Cupriavidus necator N-1: one gene and its partners. The protein of the gene in region 3 binds, or shares a complex with, the protein of the main gene of each other region. Links are inferred from orthologs where the notes say so. Each region holds a gene or a part of one and is shown on either strand. Other genes may lie near its edges.

Region 1 (5,232 bases), 560 kb from region 3 along the record:
CCGACGGCTTTGGCGCGGTGCGGACCGTGTCGCGCGCGAAGGCCGAGGGCATTGCGCCGCAGGCTGTGGAAGCGGTGATGCGTGCCGATGCGGCCAAGCTGCCGGCGGTGGTTGGTGTCGACCTGGGGGCCGAAGGCTATGCGGTCTATCGCATCACCAAGGTGAGCCAGCCGGCGCAAGGCAATCCGGCCCAGCGCCAGGCCGAAGCGCAGCAGCTGTCGCAACTGGCCGGCCAGACCGACCTGCAGGCCTTCTATGAAAGCCTGAAGGCCCGCTCCAAGGTCAAGATGCTGACGCCGGTGGGCGCCACGCAGGCGCAAGGCGCCGAGTAAGCGCCAGATCAGCCCCGGCAGCCTCGCTGCCAGCAAGGACCCCTGCCAGGCGGCAGGGGTTTTTTTTCTTTGTTCTTACTTCGCGCCGCTGCGCCTGAGCATCGGCTTGAGTTGCGGCCACACCGTATCGAGCAGGGCTGGCTGTGCCGCGGCGGTCGGGTGGATGCGGTCGGGCTGGAACCAGTCCTGCCGCGTGATGACCTTGTCGAGGAAGAACGGCACCAGCCGCACCTTGTATTCGCTAGCCAGCTTCGGATACAGCGAGACGAACTTCTCGGTGTAGTCCTGCCCGTAGTTGGGCGGGATGCGCATGCCGATCAGCAGCACGCCCGCGCCGGCCGTCTGTGCCGTGGTGACGATGTTGCGCAGGTTGGCCTCGGTGGTCTGCAGCGGCAATCCGCGCAGCGCATCGTTGGCGCCAAGCTCCACCACCACGATGGCCGGGCGGTGCCGCGACAGCAGCTCCGGCAGCCGCGTCTTGCCGCCGATGGTGGTCTCGCCGCTGATGCTGGCATTGACAACGCTATAATCGAAGCGCTCCTGCCGCAGGCGCTCCTGCAGCAGCGTGACCCAGCCCGCGCCGCGCGTGATGCCGTACTCGGCGGAGAGGCTGTCGCCAAGCACCAGCAGTGCCGGCGCCGCGGCCTGGGCTGAGGCCCCGGCCGATAACGTCAGTGCCGTGCCGGTTGCCAGCAGCAGCCGGCGCCATTTGCCTCGGATCCCAATATCCATGTCTTCTTCCATTCTCGCTGTCGAGTCCCTCGGAAAGACCGTTGCCGACACGACCGGTTCGCTGACGATTTTGCACGACGTGACCTTTTCCGTCACGCCGGGCGAAACGCTCGCCATCGTGGGGGCGTCCGGCTCGGGCAAGTCGACGCTGCTCGGGCTGCTGGCGGGGCTGGACCTGCCCAGTACGGGCACGGTACGGCTGCACGACCAGGACCTGTTCGCGCTGGACGAGGACCAGCGCGCCGCGGTGCGGGGCCGCCATGTCGGCTTTGTGTTCCAGTCGTTCCAGCTGGTCGGCCACCTGACTGCGCTGGAGAACGTGATGCTGCCGCTGGAGCTGCGCGGCGAAACGTCGCAGGTGCGCGAGCGCGCCCTGGACATGCTGCAGCGTGTGGGCCTGGGCGCGCGGCTGGGGCACTATCCGCGCACGCTGTCGGGCGGCGAGCAGCAACGCGTGGCGCTGGCGCGCGCGTTCGTGGCGCGCCCGGACATCCTGTTTGCCGACGAGCCCACCGGCAGCCTCGATACCGCCACAGGCGAAGCCGTGATCGGGCTGATGTTCGAGCTTAACCGCGATGCCGGCTCCACGCTGGTGCTGGTCACGCATGACCGCTCGGTGGCGGCGCGCTGTGGCCGCATCCTGACCATCGACGCCGGCCGCGTGGCCAGCGATGAATGGATGGGCGCGGAGGTCTAGCTGGCGGCGCCCGCCTTCAGCACCGCGCGGGCGCGCTCGATCAGCGACGTGGTGGAGGCATCGTGCTGGCCAACGGTATTCCCGGTCAGCTCGGCTTCGATCGGACGGGCCAGGATCTTGCCCAGCTCAACGCCCCACTGGTCGAAGGAATTGATCTTCCAGACCACGCCCTGCACGAAGGTGCGGTGCTCATACAGCGCAATCAGCGCACCCAGCACGTGCGGCGTCAGGTTTTCCATCAGCAGCGTGTTGCTGGGGCGGTTGCCCTCGAACACCATATGGGCGATGCGGACTTCGTCCTTCACGCCGGCGGCACGGAGTTCATCGGCGGTACGCCCGCGCATCAGCGCCTCGGCCTGCGCGAAGCAGTTGGCCAGCAGCTTGGCGTGATGCCCTGCCAGCCGGCGCGGCGGCACCAGCGGCGCGACAAAGTCCACCGGCACCACCTGCGAGCCCTGGTGGATCTGCTGGAAATAGGCATGTTGCCCGTTGGTGCCGGCCGTGCCCCACACCACCGGCGAGGTATGCGTGCGCACGCGCTGCCCGTCGAGCTGCACTGACTTGCCGTTGCTCTCCATCTCCAGTTGCTGCAGGAAGGCGGGAAACAGCTCCAGCGAGGTGGAGTAGGGTGCCATGCAGCTGGTCGGCAAATGCCAGAAATTGCGGTACCAGATGCCCAGCATGCCCAGGATCACCGGCATGTTGCGCTCCAGCGGCGCGGTGCGGAAGTGCTCGTCCATGGCGCGCGCGCCGGCCAGCAGGTCGGCGAAGGCATTGAAGCCTACCGCCAGCGTGATTGACAGGCCGACCGACGACCACAGCGAGAAGCGTCCGCCGATCCAGTCCCAGAACTCGAACATATTGGCCGGGTCGATGCCGAACTCGCGCACCGCTTCGGTATTGGTCGAGACTGCGACGAAATGCTTGGCAAGGTCATGCTCGGCCACGCCGTTGGCGACAAACCAGGCGCGCGCGCTGCGCGCGTTGGCCATGGTTTCCAGCGTGGTGAAGGTCTTGGAGCAGACGATCACCAGCGTGCGTTGCGGGTCGAGCCGCACCAGCGTCTCGGCCAGGTCGGTGCCGTCGACATTGGAGACGAAGTGCATGCGCGGCGCGGCATTGCCATCGGCATCGGCCAAGTGCGACAGCGCGCGGCATACCATGCGCGGCCCCAGGTCGGAGCCGCCGATGCCGATATTGATGACATCGGTGATGCGCTCGCCGGTGGCACCCTTCCAGGCGCCGCTGCGCACACGCTCCGAGAAATCGCGCATGCGTACCAGCACCCGCTGGATCGCCGGCATGACCTGCTCGCCGTCGACCTTGTAGCCGGCGCCGGCGGTCGCGCGTAGCGCTACGTGCAGGGCCGCGCGGTCTTCCGTCGTATTGATATGCTCGCCCGCAAACATCGCGTCGCGGCGTCTGGTCACGCCGGCCTCGGCTGCCAGCTGCACCAGCAGGCGCATGGTTTCGGGCGTGATCCGGTTCTTCGAGTAGTCGAGATAAAGCCCGGCGGCTTCCAGCGAGAATTGCGCGACGCGTTGCGCGCCTTCGCCGTCGAACCACTCGCGCATCTGAGCGTCGCGAAGGGTTTCATGGTGCCGCAGCAGGGCGTTCCAGGCGTGAAGGTCGGTGGGCATGCGGGACTAGGAAGTTTGCAGGGGCGCGAGTGCGCGCGGCGGCGCAGACTCGCAAAGTATATCGCCTGCGCCGCGGCACTTTTACCCCTCAGCGTAAGCAACTGTTAACACTTGCAACATAGCAGCATGTGTGCGCGCTAAGTATCAGACATTGTCTGACGTCGCCGGCCAGCGAGCCGGCCCGCGACAGCGCGCAGCACCGGTTCGCCGCCCGCCACGCACAAGCCACCCAGGCAGATAATGCCGATGCCAGCTGCGGTGGTCCAGTCGGGCAGTTGGTCGAAGGCCAGGTAGCCGATCACGGTGGCGGACAAGATCTGCAGGTACAGGAAGGGGCTCAGGAACGAGGCATCCGCGTACTGGAAGGCCCGGATGACGAAATAGTGGCCCAGGGACCCGGTGATCCCTGCAGAGAGCAACAGCGCACATTGCATCGGCGTGGGCCACGCGCTGAACCAGAAGAAGGGCACGATCAGCGTGGTCAGGCAGGCGCCGGTGACACCGCTCTGGATCAGTGTGGTCATGGGCGCGTCATGCGCGGCAATGCGGCGCGTCAGCATCTGCATCAGCGCGAACACCAGTGCCGACACCAGGCCCAGGCCGACGCCGAGCGGACTGAGCTGGCCACCCGGGCGCACCACCACCAGCATGCCGGCAAAGCCGACCACCACACCGGTCCAGCGCATCCAGCGGGCATGGCGCCCGGGGCGCTCGCCCAGCAGCCACGGCGACAGCGCCACCACGAACAGGGGCGCGCAGAAATTCAGTGCCGTGGCCTGCGCCAGCGGCATCAGCATCAGCACGCTGAAGAACACCAGCGTCGAGACCAGCATTAGCCCGCCCCGCAGCCACTGCAGCCCAAGCTTTGCCGGCCGCCACTGGCACCGCCAGCCGGCGGGACCGAGCAGCAGGAAGATCGCGACCACATGGCCGACATAGCGCACCCATGCCACGGCCACCAGCGGCAGTCCTTGCTGCGTCAGGGTCTTGCTGGTGGCATCGAGCAGGCTGAGGATCCATTGCCCGATGACCAGCAGCGCGATGCCGGTAAGCAGGTGGCGGCGGTCGGCGGGATCGCGCAGCAGCGCGCCGCGCGTCATGCGCGGGTCCCGGCCAGCAACTGGTTGAAGACGGTGCGCGCCGGCGCGTACAGTTCGCTTGCGGTGACGCCGGCCAGCCCGGTGCCCTGGGCGACGAGGGCATCGGCTGCACGGCCGTGGATCCACACCGCCGCCTGGGCTGCGGCCAGAGGCGCCATGCCCTGTGCCAGCAGGGCGCCCAGCATGCCAGCCAGCACGTCCCCGGTGCCGGCACTGGCAAGCGCCGCATTGCCGGTCGGGTTGAGCGTGCATGGGCTGCCGCCAGGTGCCGCGATCACGGTGCCCGATCCCTTCAGCACCACTACGGCCAGCCATTGCGCAGCCAGTGCCGCGGCGGCAGCGGGCCGGTCGCGCTGCACGTCGGCGACGGGCACGCCCATCAGCCGGGCGGCTTCGAGCGGGTGCGGTGTCATCACGCAAGCCGCGCCGCTGGCGGCCAGTGCCCCGGCCAGCGCCGGATCGGCGGCCAGCAGGTTCAAGGCATCGGCATCCAGCACAAGCGGCACGGGCGCGGCTTGCAGCAGCCGCGCAAACTGCTTGTGTGCGTTGGCATCCGTGCCCATGCCCGGACCGATCACCAGCGCCGACATCGCAGCGAGGGCCAGTGCGTCCACGGCATGCAGCATCAGCTCGGGATGCAGCGGATCGAACAGCGGTGCGGGCTGCGCCAGGAAGCCGATATGCACCTTGCCCGCGCCGAGGAACTGCGCGGCCCTGGCGCCCAGCAGCGG
Region 2 (5,320 bases), 560 kb from region 3 along the record:
GAAGTGATCCGCCTGTCGGGTTACACCGAGGACGAGAAGGTCAATATCGCGCAGCGCTACCTGCTGCCCAAGCAGATCAAGAACAACGGTCTGAAGGCAGGCGAGATCGAGGTTGCCGAAAGCGCGATCCGCGACATCATCCGCTACTACACGCGTGAAGCGGGGGTGCGTTCGCTGGAACGCGAGGTCTCCAAGATCGCGCGCAAGGTGGTCAAGCTGCTGCTGCTGAAGAAGGAGTCGGGCACGATCAAGGTCGATTCCGAGAACCTGGACAAATTCCTCGGCGTGCGCAAGTACGACTTCGGCCTGGCCGGCAAGGAAAACCAGGTGGGCCAGGTGACCGGCCTGGCGTGGACCGAGGTGGGCGGCGACCTGCTGACCATCGAAGCCGCGATCATGCCGGGCAAGGGCAACATCACGCGCACCGGTTCGCTGGGCGATGTGATGAAGGAGTCGGTCGAGGCCGCACGTTCGGTGGTGCGTTCGCGGGCACGCCGCCTGGGTATCACGGATGAGATGTTCGAGAAGCGTGACATCCACATCCACGTACCCGAAGGCGCCACGCCCAAGGACGGTCCGTCGGCAGGCGGTGCCATGACCACGGCGCTGGTGTCAGTGCTGACCGGCATCCCGGTGCGCGCGGATGTCGCCATGACCGGCGAGATCACGCTGCGCGGCGAGGTGCTGCCGATCGGCGGCCTCAAGGAGAAGCTGCTGGCGGCCCACCGCGGCGGCATCAAGCTGGTGCTGATCCCGGAGGAAAACGTCAAGGATCTGGCCGAGATCCCGGACAACGTGAAGAACGCCATCGAGATCGTGCCGGTCCGCTGGATCGACAAGGTGCTGGAACTGGCGCTCGAGCGCAAGCCCGAGCCGCTGCCGGAAGAAGACGCCAAGCCCGCCGAAGTGGCGGACAAGGCCACGGCCAAGGTTGAGCGTCTGCATCACTGACACAGCTTTGGCCGCATGAAGAAACGCCGCAGGGCAGTGATGCCCGGCGGCGTTTTTTTTGCGCGCGCAGGTCTTGGCAAACTGAAATCACCTGTATTACACTTGCGCCCTCGCAACGCAAACCACGGCAACTGCCGCGAGGTGCGGAGCGATCAGCAAGTTGCAGGCAGCCAGCCTGCGATGGTCGAGCGGGTGCTTAGCTCAGTTGGTAGAGCGGCGCCCTTACAAGGCGTAGGTCGGGGGTTCGAGCCCCTCAGCACCCACCACTCTCCATCGCAAGGACATGGGCATCGCCGGCAGCAGGCGCCGACACAGGAGTGGTAGTTCAGTCGGTTAGAATACCGGCCTGTCACGCCGGGGGTCGCGGGTTCGAGTCCCGTCCACTCCGCCAGTTTTGTTGAAAACGCCCGCGTCTGCGGGCGTTTTCATTTGCTCCCCATGTTTCCCACCCTCCACAAAGGGTGCGTGCCCAGCGGCTCCTGCTAGAATCGTGGAGTTTGTCTTTCGTGCCAATCCACTACCCGAATCCGCATGCTTGATTTCGTACGCAACAACCGGCGCCTGATGCTCTTGCTGCTGCTGGTGCTTGTTTTCCCGTCGTTCGTGTTCTTCGGCGTGGAAAGCTATTCGCGCTTCATGGACAGCTCGCACGATGCCGCCAAGGTCGATGGCCGCGCCATCAGCGTGCAGGAAATCGACAACGTCGTGCGCGACCAGAGCGAACGCGCGCGCCAGATCCTTGGCGCCAGCTATGACCCGCGCCAGTTCGAAGGCCCGGACGCACGCAAGGCCGTGCTGGACCAGCTGATTCTGCAACGCGTGATGGCCAGTGCCGTGGCGCGTGAGCACCTGACCGTGTCCGACGCCAAGCTGCTCGAGGAAATCAGCAACCTGCCGGCGATCGCGCAACTGCCGCGCACCAAGGACGGCAAGGTCGACGACAAGGCCTACCTGCAGCTGCTGCAGTCGCAGGGCATGACGCCCGAGCAGTTCGATGCCCGCATGCGCTTCGAACTGGCCACGCAGCAACTGGGCGCATCGGTCGCCGCGACGGCCTTCGTGCCCAAGTCGCTGCTCGATCGCCTGATCGCCGTGCGCGACCAGCAGCGCGACGTGCAGGCGCTGCTCTTCAAGCCGGCCGCCTACACCGCCAAGGTGCAGCCCGATGCGGCCGCGCTGAAGGCCTACTACGACAGCCACCAGCAGGCCTTCTCGGTGCCGGAACAAGCCAAGGTCGAGTACCTGTTGCTGTCGGGCGAGGCCCTGGCCGCGACGCAGGCGGTCACGCCCGAAGAGCTGAAGTCCTACTACGACAGCAATATCGCGCGCTTCCGCATCGACGAGCAGCGCCGCGCCAGCCATATACTGATCAGCGCGCCGAAGGAGGCGCCGGCCGCCCAGCGCCAGGCCGCGAAGGACAAGGCCACCAAGCTGCTGGAGGACCTGCGCAAGCACCCTGACACCTTCGCCGACGTGGCGCGCAAGAACTCGCAGGACCCGGGCTCGGCCGGCAAGGGCGGCGACCTGGGCTTCATGGGCCGCGGCGCGCTGGTCAAGCCGTTCGAGGACGCCATGTACGCGCTCAAGGATGGCCAGGTCAGCGACGTGGTGGAAACCGACTACGGCTACCACATCATCAAGCTGACCGGCATCAAGCCCGCCGAGACCAAGCCGCTGGAAGCCGTGCGCACGGAACTGGAAGCGGAGCTGCGCAAGCAGTTCGCCGACAAGAAGTTTGCCGAGCAGGCCGATGCCTTCGGCAATACCGTGTATGAGCAGGCAGACAGCCTCAAGGCTGCCGCCGACAAGTTCAAGCTGACCATCCAGACCGCCGACAACGTCACGCGCCAGCCGAACCCGGCGCTGGGCGCGCAGAGCCCGCTCAACAACGACAAGCTGCTCAAGGCGCTGTTCAGCGACGACGCGATCAAGAACAAGCGCAACACCGAGGCCGTCCAGGTGGGCCCGAACACGCTGGTGGCCGCGCGCATCGTCGAGTATCGCCCGGCGGCCGTGCGCAAGTTCGAGGAAGTCGAAGCCAAGGTGCGTGAGGGCTATATCGCCCAGCAGGCGGCCGAACTGGCGCGCAAGGACGGCGAGGCTCGCCTTGCTGCGCTGAAGAAGGCAGACAGCGCCGACGGCTTTGGCGCGGTGCGGACCGTGTCGCGCGCGAAGGCCGAGGGCATTGCGCCGCAGGCTGTGGAAGCGGTGATGCGTGCCGATGCGGCCAAGCTGCCGGCGGTGGTTGGTGTCGACCTGGGGGCCGAAGGCTATGCGGTCTATCGCATCACCAAGGTGAGCCAGCCGGCGCAAGGCAATCCGGCCCAGCGCCAGGCCGAAGCGCAGCAGCTGTCGCAACTGGCCGGCCAGACCGACCTGCAGGCCTTCTATGAAAGCCTGAAGGCCCGCTCCAAGGTCAAGATGCTGACGCCGGTGGGCGCCACGCAGGCGCAAGGCGCCGAGTAAGCGCCAGATCAGCCCCGGCAGCCTCGCTGCCAGCAAGGACCCCTGCCAGGCGGCAGGGGTTTTTTTTCTTTGTTCTTACTTCGCGCCGCTGCGCCTGAGCATCGGCTTGAGTTGCGGCCACACCGTATCGAGCAGGGCTGGCTGTGCCGCGGCGGTCGGGTGGATGCGGTCGGGCTGGAACCAGTCCTGCCGCGTGATGACCTTGTCGAGGAAGAACGGCACCAGCCGCACCTTGTATTCGCTAGCCAGCTTCGGATACAGCGAGACGAACTTCTCGGTGTAGTCCTGCCCGTAGTTGGGCGGGATGCGCATGCCGATCAGCAGCACGCCCGCGCCGGCCGTCTGTGCCGTGGTGACGATGTTGCGCAGGTTGGCCTCGGTGGTCTGCAGCGGCAATCCGCGCAGCGCATCGTTGGCGCCAAGCTCCACCACCACGATGGCCGGGCGGTGCCGCGACAGCAGCTCCGGCAGCCGCGTCTTGCCGCCGATGGTGGTCTCGCCGCTGATGCTGGCATTGACAACGCTATAATCGAAGCGCTCCTGCCGCAGGCGCTCCTGCAGCAGCGTGACCCAGCCCGCGCCGCGCGTGATGCCGTACTCGGCGGAGAGGCTGTCGCCAAGCACCAGCAGTGCCGGCGCCGCGGCCTGGGCTGAGGCCCCGGCCGATAACGTCAGTGCCGTGCCGGTTGCCAGCAGCAGCCGGCGCCATTTGCCTCGGATCCCAATATCCATGTCTTCTTCCATTCTCGCTGTCGAGTCCCTCGGAAAGACCGTTGCCGACACGACCGGTTCGCTGACGATTTTGCACGACGTGACCTTTTCCGTCACGCCGGGCGAAACGCTCGCCATCGTGGGGGCGTCCGGCTCGGGCAAGTCGACGCTGCTCGGGCTGCTGGCGGGGCTGGACCTGCCCAGTACGGGCACGGTACGGCTGCACGACCAGGACCTGTTCGCGCTGGACGAGGACCAGCGCGCCGCGGTGCGGGGCCGCCATGTCGGCTTTGTGTTCCAGTCGTTCCAGCTGGTCGGCCACCTGACTGCGCTGGAGAACGTGATGCTGCCGCTGGAGCTGCGCGGCGAAACGTCGCAGGTGCGCGAGCGCGCCCTGGACATGCTGCAGCGTGTGGGCCTGGGCGCGCGGCTGGGGCACTATCCGCGCACGCTGTCGGGCGGCGAGCAGCAACGCGTGGCGCTGGCGCGCGCGTTCGTGGCGCGCCCGGACATCCTGTTTGCCGACGAGCCCACCGGCAGCCTCGATACCGCCACAGGCGAAGCCGTGATCGGGCTGATGTTCGAGCTTAACCGCGATGCCGGCTCCACGCTGGTGCTGGTCACGCATGACCGCTCGGTGGCGGCGCGCTGTGGCCGCATCCTGACCATCGACGCCGGCCGCGTGGCCAGCGATGAATGGATGGGCGCGGAGGTCTAGCTGGCGGCGCCCGCCTTCAGCACCGCGCGGGCGCGCTCGATCAGCGACGTGGTGGAGGCATCGTGCTGGCCAACGGTATTCCCGGTCAGCTCGGCTTCGATCGGACGGGCCAGGATCTTGCCCAGCTCAACGCCCCACTGGTCGAAGGAATTGATCTTCCAGACCACGCCCTGCACGAAGGTGCGGTGCTCATACAGCGCAATCAGCGCACCCAGCACGTGCGGCGTCAGGTTTTCCATCAGCAGCGTGTTGCTGGGGCGGTTGCCCTCGAACACCATATGGGCGATGCGGACTTCGTCCTTCACGCCGGCGGCACGGAGTTCATCGGCGGTACGCCCGCGCATCAGCGCCTCGGCCTGCGCGAAGCAGTTGGCCAGCAGCTTGGCGTGATGCCCTGCCAGCCGGCGCGGCGGCACCAGCGGCGCGACAAAGTCCACCGGCACCACCTGCGAGCCCTGGTGGATCTGCTGGAAA
Region 3 (5,437 bases):
AGGTGCATGACCTGCGCGACCTGGCGCGCACCCAGGCGCGCTTCGTCAACCGGCAGCGCAGTTCGGGCACGCGCATGCTGTTCGACCAGCTGCTGGCCGCGCAGGGCCTGTACCCGGACCAGATCGCCGGCTACGACGAGACCGAGTTCAGCAACGAGAAGGTGGCCGAGGCCGTGCACGGCGGCCGCGCGCAGGTGGGCTTCGGGCTGCGCATGAATGCCGAAGCCCACGGGCTGGCCTTCGTGCCGCTGACGCGCGAGGCCTACTACCTGGCGCTGCGCAAGAACGACCAGACCGCCGGCTGGATGGCAGCACTGCTGGCGCTGCTGGCCGACCCGGCCTTTGCCCGGCGCATCGAGGCGCTGCCCGGCTACACCATGGCCGAGCCGGCCGGCATCCTGATGCCGCAGGAGGCGTTGCCGTGGTTCGGGCCGGACGGCAAGGAAGACAACTGAGGGCGAGCCAGGCGGCATGACGCCGACGGGCGCGCGGCTGCGCGGCCCGGTCCGTATTACACTCCCTGCCAGGCGCGCCGTGGTTTGCATCGGCTTGCGCCAGACTCTTGCAAGGAGCGCCATGCTGGAAACCGCCGCGCTGGCCGCGGGCATGTCCTGGGCCAGCGGCTTTCGCCTCTACCTTGCGGTGCTGGCCGCCGGCGTGCTGGCGCGCCTGGGCTGGCTGGACCTGCCGCCCGGGCTGCAGCCGCTGGAATCCTGGTGGGTCATCGGCGTGGCCGCCGTGCTGGCCGTGGCCGAATTCGTCGCCGACAAGGTGCCCGCATTCGATACCGTCTGGGACGGCATCCATACCTTCATCCGCATTCCCGCGGGCGCGATCCTGGCCGCCGCCGCCTTCGGCCAGCTGGATCCGCAGTGGATGGTGGCGGCAGGGCTGATCGGCGGCACGCTGGCCGGCACCGCGCATGCGGTCAAGGCCGGCACGCGCGCGCTGATCAATGTCTCGCCGGAACCGTTCTCCAATTGGACGGCCTCATTCACGGAAGACGTGACCGCGACCGGCAGCCTGCTGCTGGCGTTTTTCCTGCCGGTGGTGTTCCTGGTGCTGCTGGTGGTCTTCCTGCTGGTGTCGGTGTGGCTGCTGCCGAAATTGTGGCGCGGCGTGCGCCGGCTGCATGCGAGCCTGCGCGGCAGGACTGAGCGGCCTGGCACACCCCGCTAGCTTCCCGGCAATTCCTGCTTTGCTTTCGACTGACCCGAGGCGCGCCGCCGCCAGAAACCAGGAACCAAACCAACCGATGCCTCCCGAGTCCGCCATCGAAGCCCCGGCCACGGCCGCCAACCCCGCGGGCACGCGCCCCGCGCACGGCGGCCGCTTCTCCGCCTGGCGCCAGGCGCTGCGCATGGCGCGGCGCGACTGGATTGCCGGCGAGCTCTACTTGCTGCTTTTTGCGCTGGTGCTGGCCGTGGCCGCGCTGACCAGCGTGGGCTTCATGGCCGACCGCATGCGGCTGGGCCTGGAGCGCGACGCGCGCCAGATGATCGCGTCCGACGTGCTGCTGGTGGCTGACCAGCCCTTCGATGCCGCCTTTGCGCAGCGTGCGCAAGCGGCCGGGCTGGCCGTGGCGCAGACCGTCACCTTCCCGAGCATGGCTACCGCCAATGGCAAGGCGCCGTCCGGCGGTGACGCCCCCAGCCAGCTGGCCGCGCTCAAGGCGGTGACCGACGGCTACCCGCTGCGGGGCAAGCTCAAGGTGGCCAGTGCGGCGGGGGTACCGGATGCGCCCGCCGAAGGCATTCCCGCGCCGGGCACCGTTTGGGTCGACGAGGCGCTGCTGGGCGCACTGGGGGTTGCCGTGGGCGACACCCTGCAACTGGGCAGCCGCAGCTTCCGCATCGACCGCATCATCACGCAGGAGCTTGATCGCGGCACCGGTTTTATGAACTTCGCGCCGCGCGTGCTGATGCCGCTGTCAGACCTGGACAGCACCGGGCTGATCGGCTGGGGCAGCCGCGTGACCTACCGGCTGCTGGTGGCCGGCCCCGACGCCGCCGGCGCTGCCTTCCAGAAATGGGCGCAGGACGAGATCGGTCGCCGCAAGCTGCGCAATACCCGGGTCGAGTCGCTGGAATCGGGCCAGCCGCAGATGCGCGCCACGCTGGACCGCGCCGAGCGCTTCCTGTCGCTGGTGGCGGTGCTGTCGTCGATGATCGCGGCGGTGGCCATTGCCATGTCGGCGCGCCGCTATATGCAGCGCCACACCGATGCCTGCGCGGTCTACAAGTGCCTGGGGCTGTCGCGCGGGCAGATCCTGCGCACCTTCGGCCTGGAGTTCCTGGTGGTGGGGGCGGCGGGCGCGCTCGTCGGGGTGCTGCTCGGGTACCTGGCGCACTATGGCCTGCTGCTGTCGCTGGGCGGGCTGCTGCGGGTGTCGCTGCCGCAGCCGTCGTTGCTGCCGGCACTGGTGGGCGTGCTGGCCGGGCTGGTGCTGCTGGCCGGGTTTGCGCTGCCGCCGCTGCTGGCGCTGACACGGGTGGCGCCGCTGCGGGTGCTGCGCCGCGATATCGGGCTGCCGCCGGTGTCGGCCTGGGTGGCCTATGCGCTGGGCCTGGGCGCCTTTGTCGCGCTGCTGCTGGTGGCGGCGCGCGACCTGCGGCTGGGGCTGACCACGGCGGGCGGCTTTGTCGCCGCGGGCGTGGTCTTCGCGGTGCTGGCGCTGGGGCTGCTGACGCTGCTGTCGCGCCTGCTGCGGGGGCGCCTGCGCGGGCGCGCGGCGATGGGCTGGCGCTTTGCGCTGGCGGTGCTGGAACGTCGCCGGGCGGTCACGGTGCTGCAGACCGTGGCGCTGGCGGTGGGGCTGATGGCGCTGCTGCTGCTCGGCATGACCCGCAACGACCTGGTCGATTCCTGGCGCAAAGCCACGCCGGCTGATGCGCCCAACCGCTTCATCATCAATATCCAGCCGGACCAGCGCGAGCCGCTGCGCCAGATGCTGGCCGGCGCCGGCATCAACGACCTGCTCTACCCGATGGTGCGCGGGCGCCTGACCCATATCGGCGAGCGCGCCATCCGCGGCGACAGCTTCGAGGACGGGCGCGCGCGCAACCTGGTCGAGCGCGAATTCAACCTGTCCTATACCGATGCGCTGCCCGAGGGCAACCGCGTGATTGCCGGGCGCTGGTCCAACGGCCCGGACGCCGGCGCTTCGGTGGAAGAGGGCATCGCCAAGACGCTAGGCATCCGGCTTGGCGACACGCTGCGCTTTGACGTGGCCGGCCAGGCGGTGCAGGCCCGCGTGACCTCGCTGCGCAAGCTGGACTGGGGCTCGATGCGCGTCAATTTCTTCGTGATCCTGCCGCCGCAGGCGATGCAGGGGCTGCCGGAGACCTACATCACGTCGTTCCACCTGCCGCCCGCCAGCGCGGCGCTGGGCAACCGGCTGATCGCGGCCTTCCCCAACATCACCGTGGTCAATACCGACCTGATCCTGCGCCAGATCCAGGACATCCTGGACCAGGTGATCGCGGCGGTGGAGTTCCTCTTTGTGTTCACGCTGGCCGCCGGCGTGACCGTGCTGTACGCGGCGCTGTCCGGCGCGCGTGACGAGCGCATGCGCGACGCGGGCCTGCTCAAGGCGCTGGGCGCCTCGGCCGCGCTGGTGCGCGAGACCCAGTACGCCGAGTTCCTGGTGGTGGGCGGCCTGGCCGGATTCCTGGCCAGCCTGGGCGCGATCGCGGTGGGCTGGGGCCTGTCGCAGTTCGTCTTCGATTTCCCGTACCGCTTCAATGCCTGGATCGTGCCGGTGGGCGTGGTTTCTGGCATGCTGTGCGCTTTTGCCGGCGGCTGGCTGGGCCTGCGCGAAGTGCTGCGCCAGCCCGCGCTGGCGACTTTGCGTGATGCCTGAGTGGCTACGCTGTTTGAGTGTGTGATGAGTACTGAATCCAACGACAAGCCCGGCACGGCCGAGGTGACTGCATTTGAACTGGTGGGCGGCGAAGCGCGCGTGCGCGAGCTGGTCGACCGCTTCTACGACCTGATGGACCTGGAGACCCAGTTCGCCGGGCTGCGCGCGCTGCACCCGCCCTCGCTGGAGGGCTCGCGCGACAAGCTGTTCTGGTTCCTGTGCGGCTGGCTGGGCGGCCCCAACCACTTTATCGAGCGCTTCGGCCATCCGCGCCTGCGCGCGCGCCATATGCCGTTCGAGATCGGCGTGAGCGAGCGCGACCAGTGGATGCGCTGCATGGCGCTGGCGATGCAGGATATCGGCCTGTCTGAAGACCTGCAGCTGCGCCTGATGCAGGCCTTCTTCCAGACCGCCGACTGGATGCGCAACGTGGCGCGCTGAGGCGCCGCTGCTCCTTTCCTTCCACCGAAAGGTTTTCCAGCCCATGACAGACCAACTGCCTGAAGACGCCCTGCGCTTGCTCGATTTCTGGTTCGGACAGCCCGGTTCCGCCGCCTGGAATACCGAGCGCCCGCAATGGTTCACCAAGTCGGACACCTTCGATGCGCAGATCCGCACGAACTTCCTGTCCGACTGGCAGGTCGCCTGCGACGGGGCCCCGGACGACTGGTCGGTCACGCCCGAAGGCGCCTGCGCGCGCGTGGTGCTGCTGGACCAGTTCCCGCGCAACATGTTCCGCAACGATCCGTGCAGCTTTGGCAGCGATGCGCTGGCGCTGGCACTGGCCAGGCGCATCGTCGCCACCGGCATGGACCGCAAGCTGCCGACGGACTACCACCGCATGTTCTGCTACATGCCGTTCGAGCATTCCGAGGCGCTGGAGGACCAGGATGAGGCGGTGCGCCTGATGACGCAGCTGCGCGAGGCCAGCGGCGGGGTGGTGGATGTGGTGGAGTGGGCCGGGAAGCACCGCGCGATCATCGCGCGCTTTGGCCGCTTCCCGCACCGCAATGCGGTGCTGGGCAGGCAGAGCACTGAGCAGGAACTGGCGTTCCTGCGGCAGCCGGGCTCGTCGTTCTGAACCAGGCCGGCAGCAGGGGCGCGCTCAGGTCTTGTCGCGCGCCTCTTGCCACTTGTCGACGCGCACGCGCGGCGCGGCCGCCAACTGGCCGAGCAGGCCGGCGGGCGTGTCTGCCACATGCAGCAGGTCGGCATGCACCTGCTTCATGAAGCCTTCCTGCACCGCGTGCGCAAGGAAACCCAGCAGGCCGTCGTAGAACCCGGCGACATTCAGCAGGCCCACCGGCTTGTCGTGGTAGCCCAGCTGCAGCCAGGTGAAAGTCTCGAACAGCTCTTCGAAGGTGCCCACGCCGCCCGGCATGGCGATAAAGGCATCGGCACGGTCGGCCATCATCTGCTTGCGCTCGTGCATGTTGCGCACCACGTGCAGCTCGGTCAGGCCGCGGTGGCCGACTTCCTTCTGCATCAGCGCGTCGGGGATGATGCCGATGGCGCTGCCGCCGTGTTCCATCACGGCGTCGGCGACGATGCCCATCAGGCCCACCTTGCCGCCGC

What was found.
Region 1: the proteins of CNE_RS04685 (region 3) and CNE_RS07430 are in contact, whole or in part, in a cryo-EM structure (PDB 9GE8), measured with the Escherichia coli proteins. The link is inferred for Cupriavidus necator N-1 from one-to-one orthologs.
Region 2: the proteins of CNE_RS04685 (region 3) and CNE_RS07425 are in contact, whole or in part, in a cryo-EM structure (PDB 9GE8), measured with the Escherichia coli proteins. The link is inferred for Cupriavidus necator N-1 from one-to-one orthologs.

Annotation. Positions count from the first base shown.
Region 1 is NC_015726.1:1,548,526-1,553,757, forward strand. The notes cover bases 1-2,911. They hold CNE_RS07430 (ABC transporter ATP-binding protein), read left to right. Parts: upstream 1-1,062; coding sequence 1,063-1,761; downstream 1,762-2,911. Other genes in these bases: CNE_RS07420 (SurA N-terminal domain-containing protein), read left to right, coding at 1-332; CNE_RS07425 (arylesterase), read right to left, coding at 408-1,064; pgi (glucose-6-phosphate isomerase), read right to left, coding at 1,758-2,911. Outside these bases: more of pgi, read right to left, coding at 2,912-3,401; CNE_RS07440 (DMT family transporter), read right to left, coding at 3,539-4,501; CNE_RS07445 (bifunctional ADP-dependent NAD(P)H-hydrate dehydratase/NAD(P)H-hydrate epimerase), read right to left, coding at 4,498-5,232.
Region 2 is NC_015726.1:1,545,441-1,550,760, forward strand. The notes cover bases 2,322-5,320. They hold CNE_RS07425 (arylesterase), read right to left. Parts: upstream 4,150-5,320; coding sequence 3,493-4,149; downstream 2,322-3,492. Other genes in these bases: CNE_RS07420 (SurA N-terminal domain-containing protein), read left to right, coding at 2,322-3,417; CNE_RS07430 (ABC transporter ATP-binding protein), read left to right, coding at 4,148-4,846; pgi (glucose-6-phosphate isomerase), read right to left, coding at 4,843-5,320. In the rest of the region: lon (endopeptidase La), read left to right, coding at 1-951; more of CNE_RS07420, read left to right, coding at 1,483-2,321. UniProt on the Escherichia coli protein: TesA is a multifunctional esterase that can act as a thioesterase, lysophospholipase and protease.
Region 3 is NC_015726.1:989,041-994,477, forward strand. The notes cover bases 947-4,062. They hold CNE_RS04685 (ABC transporter permease), read left to right. Parts: upstream 947-1,255; coding sequence 1,256-3,862; downstream 3,863-4,062. Other genes in these bases: CNE_RS04680 (DUF4126 domain-containing protein), read left to right, coding at 947-1,179; CNE_RS04690 (group II truncated hemoglobin), read left to right, coding at 3,887-4,062. Also shown: CNE_RS04675 (substrate-binding domain-containing protein), read left to right, coding at 1-455; more of CNE_RS04680, read left to right, coding at 577-946; more of CNE_RS04690, read left to right, coding at 4,063-4,303; CNE_RS04695 (DUF924 family protein), read left to right, coding at 4,347-4,943; CNE_RS04700 (LOG family protein), read right to left, coding at 4,968-5,437.